Regions from separate parts of the Anoxybacillus sp. ST4 genome, predicted to be linked through region 3. Evidence: riboswitches for the same ligand, from Rfam matches in the RefSeq annotation. Region 3 holds a riboswitch; each other region holds the start of a gene.
What was found. A riboswitch is a leader RNA that binds a small molecule or an ion and turns the genes downstream of it on or off. The one in region 3 is predicted to bind S-adenosylmethionine.
Positions count from the first base shown of each region.

Region 1: linked by a shared signal. The riboswitch ahead of K1I44_RS09210 (methionine ABC transporter ATP-binding protein) and the one ahead of K1I44_RS05300 (methionine biosynthesis PLP-dependent protein) in region 3 are both predicted to bind S-adenosylmethionine.
Region 2: linked by a shared signal. The riboswitch ahead of mtnK (S-methyl-5-thioribose kinase) and the one ahead of K1I44_RS05300 (methionine biosynthesis PLP-dependent protein) in region 3 are both predicted to bind S-adenosylmethionine.
Region 4: linked by a shared signal. The riboswitch ahead of mtnW (2,3-diketo-5-methylthiopentyl-1-phosphate enolase) and the one ahead of K1I44_RS05300 (methionine biosynthesis PLP-dependent protein) in region 3 are both predicted to bind S-adenosylmethionine.

Region 1 covers NZ_JAHZOE010000012.1:47,196-50,301, reverse strand. The annotation lists gene K1I44_RS09220 (response regulator transcription factor) at 1-547, opposite strand, end outside; gene K1I44_RS09215 (hypothetical protein) at 932-1,405, shown strand; SAM riboswitch class I at 1,728-1,833, shown strand; gene K1I44_RS09210 (methionine ABC transporter ATP-binding protein) at 1,909-2,937, shown strand; gene K1I44_RS09205 (methionine ABC transporter permease) at 2,927-3,106, shown strand, end outside.
Region 2 covers NZ_JAHZOE010000010.1:51,178-54,283, forward strand. The annotation lists gene mtnA (S-methyl-5-thioribose-1-phosphate isomerase) at 1-749, opposite strand, end outside; gene mtnK (S-methyl-5-thioribose kinase) at 760-1,929, opposite strand; SAM riboswitch class I at 2,002-2,101, opposite strand; gene K1I44_RS08395 (carbon-nitrogen family hydrolase) at 2,188-2,982, opposite strand; gene K1I44_RS08400 (pyridoxal phosphate-dependent aminotransferase) at 3,079-3,106, shown strand, end outside.
Region 3 covers NZ_JAHZOE010000005.1:4,937-8,042, forward strand. The annotation lists gene metC (cystathionine beta-lyase) at 1-446, opposite strand, end outside; gene K1I44_RS05300 (methionine biosynthesis PLP-dependent protein) at 450-1,553, opposite strand; SAM riboswitch class I at 1,626-1,733, opposite strand; partial or broken gene K1I44_RS05305 (RNA-guided endonuclease InsQ/TnpB family protein) at 2,050-2,586, shown strand; gene K1I44_RS05310 (DODA-type extradiol aromatic ring-opening family dioxygenase) at 2,757-3,106, shown strand, end outside.
Region 4 covers NZ_JAHZOE010000010.1:54,372-57,477, reverse strand. The annotation lists gene K1I44_RS08410 (2-hydroxy-3-keto-5-methylthiopentenyl-1-phosphate phosphatase) at 1-576, opposite strand, end outside; gene mtnW (2,3-diketo-5-methylthiopentyl-1-phosphate enolase) at 573-1,793, opposite strand; SAM riboswitch class I at 1,854-1,960, opposite strand; gene K1I44_RS08400 (pyridoxal phosphate-dependent aminotransferase) at 2,050-3,106, opposite strand, start outside.

The DNA of each region.
Region 1 (3,106 bases), on a different contig from region 3:
AAACCCCCAATTTTTCGAAAATAGAAGAAAGGTGCCGTTCAAACGTTCGTTTACTCATATTTAGATGTTCACTGATTTGTACACTTGTTTTATCATCTGCTAACATTTGTAATATATCTATTTCAATTTTTGTCAAACAACTTGTCATGTGACATGTAGCTTCACTGTCAAGTAAAAGAAGTCTCTCTCCTCCATTGCTGTGGCGAATCGCATGTGCCAAATGAGTAGAAACTTTTTCTTTTGATAATATCACGGATACACCTGCCTCATACGCAGATAAGGCAAGTGGTGGATAGTTGCATAGCATAATGACATTTATCATAGGGTGTGTCTTCTTCGCATTTTTTATCCAGTCAAATGCTTTTATTATGTGCATATGCGCATTTATCACAATGACATCTGGTACATGTATATGTATGAGAGTCTCTAGTGAATCAATACAAGAAACAGAACCGACAACCGTTATGCTACTTTCGTTTTCCAACAATTTTTCCAAACCAAGCAAATAGACAGGATCGGAATCAACAAGCAATGTACGAATAGTCATGCGATTTCCCTCTCTACTCTTTTCCTAAATTCTACTTCATTTAATAAACTTTGTCATTTGTTTTAAAGGAATTGGCGGATTTTCGCCAAAAAATTGGCGGAAAATACGGATTTTTTTCTTTTCTATTTTTGGTAAATTGAAAATAGCTGATCAGCTAATTTTTGAGAAGAAGCGGAGGAGTGTAAGCAATGTATAAGTTGAAATAAAGAATGTCTGATTTTTATACAATACGGTATACCTATGGTGAGTAATCAGCTAAATAAAAATTTCTATTTAATATTCATGATACCGATGTTTAACTGACGCTAATGTACAAGTCTATCTCATTATGGACAAGTAGCGGAGAACTAGCATTACAATTGGACTATGCGAGGAGAGAAAATAATGAAAAGTAAATTTAGAAGGCTTATTTTAGTCCCTACCCTAGCATTAACTGTTACTCTGTTATTAGATGGGTTTTTTGGATCGTTAATTACTACTGAAGCTAGTACGCTCCCGAAACGAGTATATAAAGAGGGTAATGTAACAATTATAGTTACTCCTGCAGTAGGGAGTTCAATAGCGAAATTAAGCAATTCAAAATCAAAAATTACTCCACTTGATACTATTATCCGAGGAAATAAAGAAACAAAAACGGTTCAGAGTATGTATGGTACAGTGACGATGACAGTTACGTACGATCGAAATCTAACCACTAAGTCCTCTACTATTACAGGAATTTATTCTTTAGTGAATACAGATTCTTACTTAAAATTAGTTGATAAATGGTATACATCTAGTGTTGCACAAGCTGACTACTATGACTCTTTTCATAAAGTGTATGTAACGATTAGAATTACAAAAGAAGAGTGTAATTAAAGGGTTCGTTTGGCATGTAACTATGTATGCCTGCAATTGGAAAGTTTAACTTCATTTTTTGAACTGAAGAGGCTGATCTGAAACGCTAATGCGTGTTGGGTCAGTCTTTTGCATTTTAACAAAGCGGCGGGTTTGTTCGTAGTCCGACATCCAAAGAGTAGTGGTTTCTCATGCTATATATTCAGTTCACTTGATTATGAAGGGGAAATAGTTGAAAAATTTTTATTGACACTGTCCTTCTTTCGATGATATACTCACCTTTGTAATTTAAAATGATCCTCAAACATATTAAAACGTTAACTGAATAAAGCGTTTAAAAGCGCTCTTATCAAGAGAGGTGGAGGGATGTGCCCGATGAAACCCGGCAACCGTCAGCGCTGCTGAAATGGTGCCAATTCACACAAAGCGTTTGCTTTGAGAGATAAGAGACAGAACGGACGATTCGCGCCTTTCTGTTCTCTTGAGCAGAAAGGCTTTTTTCATGGAAGGAAGGTGACAGCAACGTGATTACATTATCGAATGTAACAAAAGTGTACAAAGCAGCAAGTGGACATGTGACCGCTGTTGATCGTGTGAACTTGCATATTGAAGCAGGAGAAATTTTTGGCATTATCGGCTATAGCGGTGCAGGAAAAAGTTCGCTCATTCGGTTATTAAACGGATTAGAAAAGCCAACGAGCGGCGAAGTCATCGTCGATGGCAAGGAGATCGGAAAAATTGGCGGAAAACAATTGCGACAAGCGCGCCAGCAAATCGGCATGATTTTCCAACATTTCAATTTACTTTGGTCGCGAACAGTGCGCGAAAATATTGCATTCCCCCTCGAAATTGCCGGCGTCCCGAAAGAGGAGCGAATGAAGCGCGTTGATGAACTAATTCAACTTGTCGGACTGCAAGGAAGGGAAGACGCGTATCCGTCGCAATTGAGCGGAGGACAAAAGCAGCGCGTCGGCATTGCACGCGCGTTAGCGAACAATCCGAAAGTGTTGTTGTGCGACGAGGCGACGTCAGCGCTCGACCCACAAACGACAGATTCCATCTTAGATTTGCTCGTCGACATTAATAAACGTCTCGGTTTAACGATCGTATTAATCACCCATGAAATGCACGTCATTCGTAAAATTTGTGATCGTGTAGCGGTCATGGAAAACGGAAAAATCGTTGAAATGGGTGAAGTGCTTCACGTGTTTCGTAAGCCGGAGCAGCCGATTACGAAGCGTTTCGTTCAACAAGTAACTGAGCCGGAAGAAACGAAAGAAGCGATGTTGCATCTTCTTGAGCGATATCCAAATGGAAAAGTTGTACAGCTTACATTTGTCGGCGAAGCAGCTGAGCAACCGCTCATCACGCACATCATTCGACAATTTGATTTGAACGTGAACATTTTGCAAGGGAAAATTTCGCAAACGCATCACGGTTCATACGGGGTGTTGTTCGTTCATTTAGACGGTGCGAATGAAGAAATCGAGCGAGCGCTCGCTTTTATTCGCCAGCAAGAAGTTGGAGTGGAGGTGTTGGCGAATGTGGAATGAGCTATTTCCGAACGTCGTTTGGGATAAAATATGGGCGGCAACAGCGGAAACGTTATATATGACAGCTATTTCAGTTGCGGCGACGTTTGTGCTCGGCATTTTGCTTGGATTGTTACTCTTTTTAACGTCAAAGGGAAACATATGGGAAAATCGTATCATTAACGGCGTT
Region 2 (3,106 bases), on a different contig from region 3:
AAGCCGAGCGTGCCGATTTTGTTCGCTGTATCGCCGTTGGCGGCAATGCGGTCTGCCCCGACGATGACGGCAGAAATGCGCTTTGCTTTCATCGTTTGCGCCGCCATATTGTCTGTAATGAGCGTCACATCGACGCCAGCTTGCGAAAGTTCCCAAGCGGTAAGCCGCGCACCTTGCAGCACAGGGCGCGTTTCGCAAGCGTACGCATGAAGCGTCATTCCTTTTTCTTTCGCTAAATGAAACGGTGCGAGCGCCGTGCCGTATCGGGCGGTAGCAATCGCCCCCGCATTGCAAATCGTCATGATGCGATCGCCGTCTTGGAACAAAGAAAGGGCATGTTCGCCGATGCGTCGGCATACGTCTTCATCTTCAACTTGAATGCAAATCGCTTCATGAATGAGCGTCGTTTTCGCTTCATTGACCGAGGTGGCGTTGGCGACGCTTTTCATGAGCCGGTCAAGCGCCCAAAATAAATTGACGGCGGTCGGGCGCGAGCTCGCTAAATAGTCGCGGTCGCGCTTTAAGTTGGCGTGAAACTGTGCTAAGTCGTTCGTTTCATACGATTTCGCCGCGAGCGCTAACCCGAAGGCGGCCGTCATGCCGATCGCCGGCGCTCCGCGTACGTTGAGCGCGACGATCGCGTCCCATACGTCTTTTATGTTTTTTAATTCTAAATATTCAGTCTTATGAGGCAATGCTTGTTGGTTTAAAATCGTAATATGTGTATCGTGCCATTGTACAGATTTCATCGTCTTCCTCCTAGCTGTTGACATGTACCGTTTGTTGTACGAGACGTTTGATAGCATGAATCGGCAAATGTTCACGTTGCACGATGAGCTCGCGTCCGAGGCGAAGAGCGTGCCGTTTTGCTTCTAGCCGCCGTTCAAGCGGCAATTCGTCCAAATCAGCTACGTGCGCTAAGCCGATCGTGCGGCGAATGACTTCGCAACCAGCAAATCCGATCGCTTCGACGAGCGCATCGTTCATGATGTCGTCGAGCACGAAAGAAACGCGCGCATACGGTTCGTTGCTTTCTTGCCAACATGTTGTAAATGTGCGAACAAACACGTCCCACGTTTTTTCAATATGTGTAAAGAGCGGCTCGCGTTCGCTTTCATGGCGAGAGAGGGCGTTTAATAGTAAATTGGCAAAAAATTGCCCTAAATCAAAGCCGATCGGACCGTAAAATGCAAATTCTGGATCAATTACTTTCGTGTCATCGTCGCTTGCGAATATGCTTCCGGTATGTAAGTCGCCATGAAGCAACACGTCTGCTTTTGTTAAAAAGAGCCGTTTTAATTTCGCTGCTTCGCGCTTGAGTTCATCATCTTGCCAAAGCTGCTCGACATCAGCACGAAGCTCCGTTTCAAAGCTGTTCGTGTCGTGGTCAAAAAACGGGTCGGTAAAGACGAGATCTTCCGTAATTTTACATAGTTCAGGGTTTGTAAATTGTTGGGCGAGCTTCTTTTTTTGTTGTTGATTCATGCCAAAATCCGATGTATAAAACGCTGTTTTGGCGATAAATTCCCCAATATGTTGTGACAAGTGCGGGAACGTTTTTCCTTCGATCAGCCCGCGGCGCGCGATTTGTAAATGTGATAAATCTTCCATCACTGTAATCGCTAAAGTCTCATCGGAATAATACACTTTTGGTACATACTGAGGGACGTAGCTTGCGAACGTGCGCAACGCTTGGCTTTCGATTGTTGCGCGCTTTAATGTGAGCGGCCAGCTTTCACCGACGACTTTCGCGTACGGCAACGCTTGTTTTATGATGATGCTGTCGTTTGTGCGCTCGTTGACGATGCGAAAGACGAGGTTTAAGTTGCCATCGCCAATTTCTTGGCATGAAAGAAGCGCATCTTCTTGGAATAGCCCTAAACGAATCGCGAGCGCGACCGCCTTTTGCTCTGTTAACGGTTCGTACATAGTAATTCCTCCCTTAGCATAAATAAAAAACCTCTTTCGCTGAACGAAAGAGGTTTGAAGTTTGCTTCGCACCTCTTATCTCTCAGCCTACTGCTGCAAGAATTAGCACCGTGCGTCATCGCCGGTTGCCGGGTTTCATCGGGCTCGTCCCTCCACCTGCTCTTGATAAGAGTGTTTGTATTATTCGAATGTTTGTAACAATGAAAAAGTTTCGTGAATTCGCTTGATTCGAATCATACATCGCTTCATGCTCGTTTGTCAATCATTTTTTAAAAATTTTTTATACACATCTGGACGGCGATCGGAAAAAATCGGGATGCGTGCGCGCACATGTTGCACGTCATTCATATCGATCGTCGCCATCACGATCGCCTCTCGTTCATCCCCTTCAGCGATGATGTGTCCCCATGGGTCAACGATCATCGAGTGGCCGGCAAATTCGTTGTTCGGATCTTTTCCTGCTCGGTTGCAAGCGACGACGTAACATTGATTTTCAATCGCGCGCGCCATTAACAACGTGCGCCAATGATGCAGGCGAGCGAGCGGCCATTCGGCGACGACAAATAGCACTTCGGCGCCGTGAAGCGCATGCGTGCGAATCCATTCCGGAAAGCGAATGTCATAACAAATGACGCCTGCGCCCGTCACGCCGTCAAGCGAAAATATGCCCGTCGTTTCCCCAGCTTGCAAATGTTTATGTTCATCCATCAATTTGAACAAATGAAGTTTACTATATTCGCTAACGACATGACCGTTTCGATCGACGACGTACATCGTGTTCGTTATTTGTCTTTCCGTCTTTTTCGCTACCGATCCGCCGACAATATGCACATTGTACGCGCGTGCAAGCGAAGAAAGAAACGTTTTTGTATGTTCGCCGTTTTCATCGGCGATATCGCCAAGTCTCGCTAAATCGTATCCTGTCGTCCATAGCTCTGGCAAGACGACGACGTCGACGTTACGGGCAATTTGTTCCATGTAGCGCATGACGGTTTGTTTATTTTTTTCCGGCTCCCCAAAGGCAATGTCCATTTGTATACAAGCAATATTCATTCGTTTCACCTCGAAAAAATTTTCTTTACATTTTGATTTTTACAATATATGATGTTTGACTAGAATTTCAACCTTTTTGTGAAGTAGGTGGGCAAAATGACGACATTTCCGCAATCGAACTTGT
Region 3 (3,106 bases):
TTCAATAGCGGATTCGATGGCGTTTCCATATAAATGACTTTCGTGTTTGGGCGAATGTGGCGCGCTACCGCATCTAAATCAGTCATATCGACAAACGTATGCTCGATGCCAAATCGGCTCAATACATCGGTGAGGATGCGATACGTTCCACCATACACATCATCGGTAATTAATACGTGATCCCCTTTTGATAACAATAAAAAGGCTGTTGAAATGGCAGCCATGCCCGATGCGAACGCAAAACCGCTCGCTCCACCTTCTAATTCCGCAATCGTCTCCTCTAACGCCTCGCGCGTCGGATTGCCCGAACGGCTATAATCGTATTTGCCAAACGTATCGAAATCAAACTGATGAAACGTTGACGCATGATGAATCGGAACGCTAACGGCCCCTGTTTGCGCATCGATCCGCCATTTATTGTGAACGAGTTGCGTTTGCAAATCCATCTTTTACACCTCTTTCATGCGTTGAAACGCTTGAGTTAAATCGGCAATTAAATCGTCCGCATGTTCAATGCCGACAGAAAAACGCAATAGGCGATTACACACCCCGTTTGCGATGCGAACATCCTCTGGAATATCCATATGCGTTTGCGTCGCTGGATACGTAATAAAACTTTCGACACCGCCTAAACTTTCCGCAAACGTAATGAGCTTTAAACTTCGCAAAAAGGCATCCACCCATTTTTCATCGCGCACGCGAAACGACAACATTCCTCCTCTTCCCGGATACAATACGTCCGTCACATCTTCATGTTCGACTAAAAATTCATATATCGCCTTTGCGTTTTGTTCGTGCTGGCGCATGCGAAGCGCAAGCGTCTTCATGCCGCGAATTAACAGCCATGAATCAAACGGCGACAACACTGCACCGATGGCGTTATGATACATCGCTAGCTGTTCGCACAATTGTTTTCCTTTGGCGACAATGAGCCCGGCTAGCACATCGTTATGTCCGCCTAAATATTTTGTCGCGCTATGAACGACGATGTCGGCTCCTTTTGTGAGCGGCTTTTGCAGTACAGGGGTGTAAAACGTATTATCGACGATAAGAAGCAGCCCATGTTGTTTCGCAAACGCCGCGACCGCTTCGATGTCCGCTTCTTGCATTAAAGGATTCGTTGGCGTCTCTAAAAAAATCGCTTTTGTTTTGTCCGTCACATATGCCTTTACCGCATCAACATCGCGAAAATCGACGTATGTAAACGACAGCCCGTATTTCTTCCATCCTTTTTCAAACAAACGATACGTTCCGCCATATAAATCGGCCGAAACGAGAAAATGGTCGCCGCTTTCAAACAGCGCAAACACCGTTTGAATCGCCGCCATGCCTGAACTACATGCGAAACCTTGATCTCCTTCTTCTAGCTGTGCAATCGCTTCTTCGACAATATGCCTTGTCGGGTTTCCCGTCCGAATGTAATCATACCCTGTCGACTGCCCGATGCCTTCATGCCGATACGCCGTTGAAAAATATACTGGTGGATTGACCGTTCCCGTCGCTCTCTCGCTCCGATTGCCAATTTGCGCTAACCGCGTTTCAATATGACTCATTCGCTCTCTTCCTTTCTAAAAAAATAAAAGCCTTCAAAGAAGAAGGCTTTTTTGTCCATAGACAATCGCTTCTTCTTATCTTCCGAATTGAACGCCAATTCGCTGGATTTAGCACCTGACCGTTTCTGGCTGGTTGCTGAAGCTTCATCGGGCCAGTCCCTCCGCTTCTCTCGATAAGAACGCAAAACAATATCGAATTTTCTGATTTTAAATTAATGTACATCATTTACAACAAAATTGCAACTGTTTTTTATTCCCCTTTCAACAACAAACAGCATGCATCCCATCAAAGATATGGCACATATATTTGCACTTCACATGTAAAAATAGACAAATCAAATCGATATATGGTAAAGTGGGGGCAAAAGTGAAGGAGGTTGGAAACAGTTAAAATAAATTTATAAAATTTAGCCAAACTCTATATACAACTTACAAAATGATTCAGGGGTTGGTAAAAGATGATAAAGACTTATAAGGTCATGCTTTTGCCAAACCAAAAAAAGTGAAGAAGTTGGAGAAAAGACTTAAAAGGCTACAACGTAAACTAGCGAAAAAATATGAGGAAAATAAAATAAAAACAGAAGGAGGTGAATTCCGTTACAGAAAAACAAACAATATAAAGAAGTTGGAATTCCTTGTTTTAAAAACGTATCGAAGGCTGAAACATATCAGGCACGATTATATTCATCAAATCACTGCATCTTTGGTGAAAACCAAGCCAGAGTATGTTGTGATGGAGAGCTTACATACTCATGGAATGTTAAAGAACAGAAAGCTATCGAAAGCTGTACAAGAACAAACATTCCGCGAGTTTAAAAGGCAAATGGAATATAAATGTGCTTGGAATGGGATCAAGTTTATAGTTGCAGATCGATTCTTCCCTTCGTCTAAAACTTGCAGTCATTGTGGTGCTGTAAAAGATAAACTTTCTTTATCAGAAAGAACGTTTGTATGCGATGAATGTGGAAACAAAATAGACAGGGATGTAAACGCAAGTATAAACCTAAAAAATTATGGCAAATCAATAGCCTAGCAATTGATATGTACCCATTCGTTAGTGGGGAGTTTAAGCCTTCGAAGCGCCATATCAAACGAGAGTAGTTTTGGCGAAATCGGGCGCGATGAACAAGGAAAGAAACATAGGTCTTTATAAGATTTTTAGCTATCTTATAAAGCCTTATAAGTTTTCTGTAACGGAATATAATGACTGCTTTATTTCTCGCGCACGGATCACCAATGTTAGCTATTGAAGATAGCGCATATGCATCGTTTTTAACCAATTTCGGTAAACGCATAGATGCAAAAGCAATCGTTTTATTTACTGCACATTGGACGACGCGTCAACCGACCGTTTCATCAATTGACGGAACGTATGAGATGATTTATGATTTTTCCGGTTTCCCACGTGAATTGTATGAAGTAACTTATGCTGCACAAGGTTCAGTCGAATGGGCAAAACGCGTCCAACATCATCTGAAGCACGTCTCCCCCATCGTCAATATCGACGAGAAGCGCGGACTTGACCACGGCTCATGGGTATTGTTAAGCCGACT
Region 4 (3,106 bases), on a different contig from region 3:
GCATTTTTCAAGTAAAAAGTCGCGCGCGATGACGTGATCGGCTCGTTTTGCTGCCGCTAAATCAGTAATGGAATCGCCGATGACGATCGTTTTCGCCCCTTCTGGCGCAAGTTTACGAAGAAGTGACGGCTTGCAGCAGCCGCATCCATTTTGGCAATGTTCATCGCACGCATGCGGCCACGTAATGCGAATCGTATCGCCGCTAAAATCGGCGCCATTACAATAAATACGTTCTTTTTCAATGAGCCCGTCAAGCAGCGGATAGACGAAAAAGTCGATGCCGCCGCTGACGATATAAAGCGGAATTTGCCGCTCGTTCGTAAACGCGACAAACTCAGAAAATCCGTCGCGAATGCGCGCGGTGCGCAGTAAAAACTGCACGATATCTTCTTTCAACGTTGTCGGTAAAAGCGAGAACATGCGCCCGACGCCTTCCTGCACCGTACATGCTTGCGCCAATATATCGTCTTTGATCGCTTCCCACTCCGGCGGGGCAAACTGTTTCATGAGCGCAATAATGTTATCGTTTAACGTAATCGTCCCATCAAAATCGCAAAAAATGACCGGCTTCATCATGCGCTCCCCCATAAATCAAGCGCTTGTTTTAACGCTTCGTTTTCCGTCGCAGCCTCATGAAGCGAACGCCCAGAAAGCACCGCTTCCACCGCGGCGCGAAACGCTTGCCCGCCACCGACAGCGCCTTGCGGATGTCCGTGCACTCCACCGCCTGCGTTAATGACACAATCGATACCAAAGTCGCGCATAAGAAGCGGCACAAGTCCCGGATGAATGCCGGCAGATGGAACAGGGAATGCGCGTAAAAACAAATCTTCTTTCGTTAATTCATGAGCGATTGCAAGCGTCTGTTCTTTTTCAAGCGCAACGCTTCCGTACGGCGATGGAAAGAGCGAAAAATCCGCCCCTGCCATGCGCAACAATTTCCCAAGTAAAAGCGCATAACTGACGCCATACACGTGCGACGAAGCGATCGCTCCGCTAAACGACGGATGCGCCATAATCGGCAAGCGAATGTCGTCATCTTCACGAAGCGCTTGCAATACATCTAACCCGTATGTAAAGACGTTAAACAATAATACGTCCGCGCCAAGTTCTGCCGCGCGCTTTGCCTTTTCTTTTAGCTGAAACGTTTTTCCTGTCAAATTTACCGCATATAACGTCCGATGCCCTGTTTGTTCGTACACGTCTTGTAACGCTTGTTTTCCTGCGACGATCCGTTTTTCAAAAGGGGTAAGGTCGTTGTCAAACAAAATTTCATCATCTTTAACGAGATCGACGCCGCCAAGCGCTTGCAGCTTTAATTGTTCGGTCACGTATCGCAAATCGCGGCCGATGACCGCTTTAAAAATGCTCATGACGAGCGGACGGTCAAAGACGCCAAGCTTTTCGCGAATGCCGTCCATGCCAAAGCGTGGACCGGGAAATGCCCGTTTTAATTCATCAGAAAACGTAAGATCAACGAGTTTAATCGTTCCATCAAGCGACAACTTCCCGAACGTCGTCGTCAAAATCGCTGGAAAATCGGCGCTAAAATTGATGCTCGGATACGAAATGCGCACGAGCGCCCGTTTAAGTCGCTTCCCGAAATACGTATTGACGCGCTCATCTTCCTCAAGCTGTTCAATCGACTCTACAACCCCTTTATGTTTTTTCAACTGCTCTTGTTCAAGCTGCGGCAAATCAGTCCACGAACCGACAGTGAGCCCAAGCGCGATCCCTTCTGCTTTTTTCGCTACATCTTTGTCATCATGAATGAAATACGTTGCGGTAATCATACTCCCACTCCTTTACAAATAAAAAACCTCTTCATAAGAAGAGGTTCGATCAGTCGTCTCTTCTTATCTCTCAGCGATTGCTGCGAGAATTAGCACCGTGCTTAACAGCTGTTAAGTCGGTTGCCGGGCTTCATCGGGCTCGTCCCTCCGCCTACTCTTGATAAGAATTCGCAATGTATATAATTTTTTGAACAGTTCGTTTTTCGTAAATGTAATTCGAATTATGCCAGCACTTTCTCCATTTGTCAATCATTTTTTAAAAAAGTTGCAACCGTCCGATTCGTTCCGCTGCTTCTTTTAGCCGTTCTTCACTCGTCAATAGCCCTACGCGCACGTAGCCTTCCCCATGTTCCCCAAAACCGATGCCCGGTGCGACCGCCACATGCGCTTGATTAAGCAAAAGGTCAGCAAACGTCTCAGACGTATATCCTTTTGGCACCGGAAGCCACGCAAAAAAAGATCCTGCTGGTGCTTGCACGTTCCAACCGACGTCTTTTAGCGCGCGAATAAACGTATTCCGTCTTGCTTCATACGTGGCAACAAGCTCAGCGACGCATTGTTGCGACTGTAAAAGCGCGACCGCTGCTGCTTCTTGAATGGCGCCGAACATGCTCACATACAAATGATCTTGCAAAACGTTGATCGCTTCAATCATACTTTCGTTGCCGACCGCAAAGCCGATGCGCCATCCTGCCATATTGTACGTTTTTGAAAACGTGTAAATTTCAATGCCGACGTCTTTCGCTCCTTCTGTTTGCAAAAAGCTGACCGGCTTTTTCCCGTCAAAACCGATCGCCCCGTACGCAAAATCGTGTACGACGGCAATGCCGTATTTTTGTGCAAACGAAACCGTTTCTTTAAAAAACGATTCCGTCGCTGTCGCGCCTGTCGGGTTGTTCGGATAGTTTAAAAACATAAGTTTCGCTTGTTTTACGACACGTTCATCTAACTCCTCATAATTAGGCAAAAAATTGTTTTCCGCTCGCAGCGGCATCATTTCCATGCGCGCCCGCGCCAGCACAACGCCCGACCAATAGTCCGGATAACCGGGATCGGGAACGAGCACGACATCGCCTTCGTTTACTAAACAAAGCGGCATTTCAACGAGCCCAGCTTTTCCGCCAAATAAAATGGCGACTTCTTTTTCTGGATCAATCGTTACCCCATATTCGCGCTTATAAAACGTCGCCACCGCCTCTTTTAAAAACGAATAGCCGCGAAATGGCGAATATTTATGATATGTCGGGTTGGCAGCCGCTTGCTGAAGCGCGGCAACAATATGCGGAGGCGTCGGCTGATCCGGGTTTCCTTGT